Regions from separate parts of the Blautia sp. CGZ-1-C1 genome, predicted to be linked through region 1. Evidence: riboswitches for the same ligand, from Rfam matches in the RefSeq annotation. Region 1 holds a riboswitch; the other holds the start of a gene.
The links. Region 1 has a riboswitch for tetrahydrofolate ahead of AC058W_RS04220 (folate family ECF transporter S component). Riboswitches for the same ligand answer to the same signal wherever they lie in the genome.

Region 1 (3,388 bases):
AGGGGTACAAGCCCCTTCTGATAAACTGCGAAGCAGTTATTTGGTTATGAGCAAGTAGCGAAAGCGGATTGCGAATATCCGATTGACTTTCGATGATCATATGACACTCTCTTCTATTCATAACAATTTCAAAACTGTTTTTTTCATCTACCTTTAATCCTTTTGAAATCATAGATCTTCATGCCAAACAACCTTGCACATTTTTTTCAAACTCTGTATAATTCAAAAAAGACACTTCAGTATATAAGTATCTTATCGAAAGGAGTCTTCCTTAATATATGGAAACTACAATTAAGCAAATCGAAGATATGTCCCTGAATGCCTGGCCTTCTCACAAGATGGAACTGTATGATGGCTGGATTCTGAGATTTTCCTATTTTTATACACACAGAACCAACAGCGTAGAGCAGTTTGGAAATTCCACTCTCACATGGAGAGAAAAAATCCCTTACTGCGAAAGCGTCTACAAACGCCTGGGAACTCCTGCTGTTTTTAAAATCAGCCCCCTTGTTTCCCCGGACTTTGATTATGTCCTGGAGAACCGCGGATATGCAATCCAACATACAACAAACGTCATGGCAATGAGTTTGAAAACAGCACATCTGGAGGCACCATATCCTGACGTGACTTTCTGCGATAACATTCCTTCCGAATGGATTGAAAGTTTGTTCCGTTTAAAGAACACCACAAATCCGATTCATCGAAGGGTCGTTCCATCCATGTATCAGGCCATCCTGAAAGAAACGATCTGTGCTTCCATCCGTATAGACGGACAGATTATTGCAACCGGACTTGGAATTCTGGATCGTGATTATATAGGTATCTACGCTATCCACGTCAAAGAAGAATATCGCAAGCATGGCTATGCACGCCAGATCTGCACCGGACTTCTGAAAGAGGGGATGAAAAAAGGTGCGCAGAATGCTTACCTTCAGGTCGTTGAAGGAAATGATAATGCCCGGGCACTTTATAAATCACTCGGATTTCACCAGCTTTATACCTACTGGTTCCGCGTGCAGCCAGATGAAAATGGGAATTTCCCACCTGAGAAATAAATGAAAGTACAAAAATAAATCCGATGATATTCTCAAATCAAAGAAACCCACTATAAAGCAGTTTCATTTATCTGCTCCACAGCGGGCTTCTTTATCTTCACTTTTTTCTTTTTCGGGGAATCGATTGATATGTAATTAACATAGTTCGCGCATGCTATGTTATCTTATCAGTCCATTATTCAAGTCTTATTCTGTTACCGTTTTTCTGATTTCAACAGAGCCATCATTTTTTTCTGAATTCTGGCTCTCTGCCTTCACCTTATTTATACGGTTTTCTTCTTCAATACTGCCGGTGCCGCATTACCAACAACCATTGCTGTCAGCGGGCTGAAGTACAGCAGGCAGGTCAGTACACAGTAGATCGGAATCATAATTGCAAACTGTACCAGTCTTCCCGGCATGATCGCATAGAAGTTGTAACCAAGCATGATTACAAGACCAGCTGTTGTAAATACCAGAGAACTGAGAATTGCAGTCACCACGATAGATACACAGATACCAACTGTTTTTCCGGTTTTCTTTCTGTTTGCAAACAATGGTTTCGCAAGAGCAGGAAGAACACCCCAGAGGATTGCCGCAACTGTAATAAACGGGTTTACCGCATAACCTTTCATGAAGCATCCGATAATATCTGCACATAATCCACAGACACCACCTGCTACCGGGCCCAGCCACAGACCAGCAAGGATTGTACATACACTTCCCACAGAAATACGATACGCACCAAGATCAATGACCAGAACTCGTGTGAGTACCAGATGCATGGCGATCAGAAGAGCCATGAACACCAATGTTTTTACGTTCCAATATTGTTTTTTCTGCATAATAAAAACACCTCCATAATGTGTTTAAAAAAATAGAGTAGTTACATAAATAATAATCCCTCCACATTATGAGATGTCCTCACATGTAGCAACGGGTGCGGAAATTATATCGTAAGCAGCTCGCTTTTCTGCTTTTCGTTTCACGGCGACTCCCCAGCCTGTGAACACTTGACGCATAAAATCCTACTTCGCTATTATTTATTTATCGAAATTATAACACAATTCATAAAAATTACAATATATTTTCCGTTATTATTTTCACAAATTTGAATACTACTTTTTGTTCATTCTATACGAATAATCTGCTTTTTTACTTGAGAGTATTGCTGCAAACACTCATAAGTCTATGAATAAAACAGCCGCATATACTAATACTATAACATTATGCAGCAGTCCGGCATCTTCAGCAATGAGAAATTACATGAATACAGATATTCCGTCCCGGTCTGCTATAATCATGGAGGTAAAAAAATGTCAGAAATATGCAAAAATAACTGCCAAAATCCTTATAATATATGTTATGATAATTACTTGAATACCAACGCCTGTACGGAATGTACCGGCCTGATATGCACTCCTGCCAAAGACAATGACGAATGGGAAAGCTACCGGAAAATTTTTGATTTTATCCCTGAACCACCAGAAGACGGTATCCCTCTCTGTAAATAACTATTGCATACGGCAGGAATCATGTTCAAACGAATGATTTATCGGAGGTCCTGTCTATATTATGAAAAAACTGCTTGCTGCATGTGTCTGTGCCGGTCTTAGCTTCTCTATTGCCGGATGCAGCCCTGGAACTGTACTGGAACAATTTACATCTACCGGAGATACATCCGTCCGGGAACTCACTTCTTCATCTGATACCACAACTACAACCGAAGCCAAAGACCGCGTTTATATGGATGAGCTCTCCGGCACCTTGCAGGATTTTTCCGGAAGTCAGCTCATCCTGAATACAGACAGTGCCTCTTATGTATTTAATGTTTCTAATGCCACATTGGAATGTAAGGGCGGAATGATCACCGGTGACGAGATCAGTATTATTTATGAGGGGCAGCTCTCTGGTACAGATACCAGCAGCGTGCATGTTCTCAAAGTCGTAGATGAATATCACAAAAAAAATAAACTAAAGAAAAGAACTGCTCATGGACAGGTTATCTCCCTGACCTCCAATACAATTACCATAAAATCAAAAAAGGGTAAAACTGCTACCTACCCGATTACCGGAACTGAGCAATATTATCAAAACGGAATCAAGGTCGGAAACTGGGTTTACCTGACATTCAAAGGTAAATTTCCAGACACTTCCGATGATGCTTCCGCATCCCTGAATGCAAGTCATCTGAAAGTACTCAGTATCTCCGATCTGGAAAACTTGCAGATTCCTGATCCGACACCAACTCCGGCTCCAAATGTCACATTAACTCCTGAACAGATTGCCAATACCGAAAAACAATTTCTGGCAACTATACAGGGAGTAAATGCAAACATCCTCCAGATTCTTCC
Region 2 (3,388 bases), on a different contig from region 1:
AAGCACTGGAGCGAGTAATTGGAAGCTTTTCGTTTGAAATAGATCAGATGAATTCTGGTTTAGTAGTGTCGTTATTAAAAATGCTTGATGAAATGAGCGAATATGGGATAAATACTTTAGAATCAAGAGCTCTTTTATTTAGCAAAGAAAGAATAGAAGCTGAATTAGGAGAAAACATTATTGATCAATTCTATAGTGATGATAAGAATAAAATAGCAGATGCGACGAATGCTGCTGAACATATTATTTTGAAGTGGCCGGAATTAGATACAGCAAAAGAATTGTTGATCGAGCAAATAAGACTTATAAGATATGGGAAACAGCCTGGATTACAGATGTTTTATATTTCTATACATAATTTGGCATATATGGGGGTGCTTGATTTATCAGATGAAATTCTTATGCCATTAGATAAGGCTTTATTAGAGTGTGCAGAGCATACGGCTTATGAAAAAATAAAGGAATGTACAGAAAAAGAGATAAAATCTACAATAAATCTTCGTTCCGCATGTGCAAGAACTGCTTTTCAAATAGATAAGTGTATTTCGGAAAAACCAGATGCACCGGTATTGAAAGGCATTGAAAAATGGAAGGAAATATGTATTGGAAGATTGTCAAACAATGAATTTGTAGAGGTTAAGAGACAGTGGCTTTTATAGATTAGAGGATTATATGCTAATAGACAAGATTGCTTTATTGTATCTCCGAGACGGAAAGATTCTGAGTTTCAGAAGTAGAGGAAAAGACATATATTACAATCCCGAAGGAAAAGAGAAGGCACAGAAACAGATATGCAGATACTGGCGCGATATAGCGATATTGGAAGATACAGTAAAGTTGAAGCACAGGCACATTATCATCAGGAAGGAATCACTATGTGGATAACCTGGTATATGGCTAAGTTTGCTCGTGAGTCTAGATACCAGGAAATAGAAGTGGAGTATTATGACTTTAACTGGAAAAAACAGCGCCAGAAATTGTCAGGATGGACGGTACAGATCTGTTAGCTGAAATTAATTATTTGTCCGGAAAGATTATATAACATGGAAATAGATGTGTTACGGAATTATGTACGATTCTGGACCGAGAATATGGTATCAGTACGGACCGGAAGATGTAAAGCAACATTATAAAGAATATCTGCAAAGTGTACTTCGAAACTATTAGTTCTGGCAGCAGGAAAAAATTATTCTGAAAAGTCAGAAAAAACCTTTTCTATTATCGTATTACATGGTATACTGAATACCGAAATGAATGATATGCAAAATAGGATTTTATGCGTTAAGTGTTCGGTGAATGGGGAGTTGTCACTGAAACGAAAAGTACGTCTTACGGTATATTATCCGCACCCGTTGCAAACAATATAAGAGGATATCTCATATTGTGTTAGGGAATGTTTTCGACATACATTCTATCACAATTGGAGATATCCTTTTTTTACTGAATATCCACTTGAGTGTGTTCAAAAGGATAATCTCCATTCAAAAAATACAAAGGAGGTTATTTTTTAATGGTTGACAAGCTGAAAATTGAGCAGGCAGTCCGTCTGCTTCTGGAAGGTATCGGTGAAGATATCACGCGGGAAGGTCTGATCGATACTCCTGACAGGATTGCCCGTATGTGTGAAGAAATTTACGGAGGTCTTGGCCATGAAGCGGACCAGCACCTGTTGAAGCAGTTTCCTGTAGAGAATAATGAAATCGTGTTGGAAAAAGACATCACCTTTTACTCCATGTGTGAGCATCACCTGATGCCTTTTTATGGAAAAGCTCATCTTGCATACATCCCTAACGGCAAAGTTACCGGTTTAAGTAAACTGGCACGTACAGTAGAGGTTTATTCCAGAAGACCACAGATTCAGGAACGCCTTACTGTTCAGATTGCAGATGCTTTAGAGCGTACTCTGGATCCAAAAGGAATTATGGTAATGCTGGAAGCGGAACATACCTGTATGACCATGCGCGGAATAAAAAAACCGGGCAGCAAAACAATCACTACTGTAACCCGTGGTGCATTTACAGAAGATAAGGAACTGCAGAAAATGTTCCTTTCTATGGTAAAAGGATGAATAACAATTTTTTAGATATGGACCGTGTCAATCAGATCTGGGGGCACCCGGTTTATCAGGAACACTATAAAAAAATACAGGAACTCGAGAGTGAACGGAGCTTCTGCCGTCATACTACTGAACATTTTTTGGATGTTGCACGGCTGATGTACATTTATGCACTGGAGGAACATCTGGAGCTGCACAAAGAGCTTATCTATGCAGCAGCACTTCTTCATGATATCGGACGTGCACAGCAATATCAGTACAACATTCCCCATGATATTGCAGGAGTAGAAATCGCAAGGGAAATTCTGACAGATCTGCACTTTACAGAACAGGAAAAAGAACTGATTCTGTCTTCCATTGGACATCACCGAAAAGGAGATTCCTGCAGTACGCTAACAGCACTTCTTTATAAAGCGGATAAGCAGTCCAGAAATTGTTTTTTATGTTCCGCTGCTTCTGAATGCTATTGGTCTGATGATAAAAAAAATATGAAAATTGAATACTGATCTTTCTCATAAGCATAAAAGAAAGGATGGGCTCTGCTCATGAAAATTGGAAACCGTTTTTTTGATACTAAGAATCATACTTACATAATGGGAATCTTAAATGTTACCCCTGATTCCTTTTCGGACGGCGGCAAATGGAATCATATAGATGAAGCTTTGAAACATACAGAGGCAATGATTGCTGATGGTGCAGATATTATTGATATCGGAGGCGAATCTACACGTCCCGGCCATACACCTGTCAGTGCTGATGAGGAAGCGCAGAGAGTTCTCCCTGTTATTGAAGCGGTCAAAAAGCATTTTGACATTCCTGTTTCTGTAGATACTTTTAAGAGTAGTGTTGCTGAAAGCTCTATTCAGGCAGGAGCTGACCTGGTTAACGATATCTGGGGATTAAAATATGATCCGAACATGGCAGCTGTAATCGCAAAATATGATGTGGTCTGTTGTCTGATGCACAACAAATCTAATACTGAATATCAAAACTTTCTCATTGATATGCTCGCCGAAACACAGGAATGTGTCAATCTTGCAAGACAGGCTGGCATTAAAGATGAAAAAATCATGCTTGACCCGGGAATTGGTTTTGGAAAAACATTTGAAATGAATCTGGAAGCAATGAATCACCTGGAGCTTTTTCAGAATCTGGGATTTCCGGTTCTCCTTGGTACATCCCGCAAATCCATGATCGGACTGGCGCTGGATCTTCCTGTAGATCAGCGGGTAGAGGGGACTTTGGCTACCAGTGTAATTGGCGTCATGAAGGGATGCTCTTTTGTCCGTGTCCACGATATTAAAGAAAACAAGCGTGTGATCCAGATGACAG

Region 2: it holds a riboswitch for tetrahydrofolate, as region 1 does, so the genes downstream of both, folE (GTP cyclohydrolase I FolE) here and AC058W_RS04220 (folate family ECF transporter S component) in region 1, are expected to answer to the same signal.

What each region holds. Positions count from the first base shown of each region.
Region 1 is NZ_JBWLUT010000060.1:23,602-26,989, reverse strand. It holds gene AC058W_RS04225 (GNAT family N-acetyltransferase) at 279-1,055, shown strand; gene AC058W_RS04220 (folate family ECF transporter S component) at 1,319-1,879, opposite strand; THF riboswitch at 1,967-2,072, opposite strand; gene AC058W_RS04215 (hypothetical protein) at 2,610-3,388, shown strand, end outside.
Region 2 is NZ_JBWLUT010000088.1:25,497-28,884, forward strand. It holds gene AC058W_RS07100 (hypothetical protein) at 1-659, shown strand, start outside; partial or broken gene AC058W_RS07105 (peptide deformylase) at 909-1,042, shown strand; THF riboswitch at 1,261-1,357, shown strand; gene folE (GTP cyclohydrolase I FolE) at 1,511-2,068, shown strand; gene AC058W_RS07115 (HD domain-containing protein) at 2,065-2,562, shown strand; gene folP (dihydropteroate synthase) at 2,602-3,388, shown strand, end outside.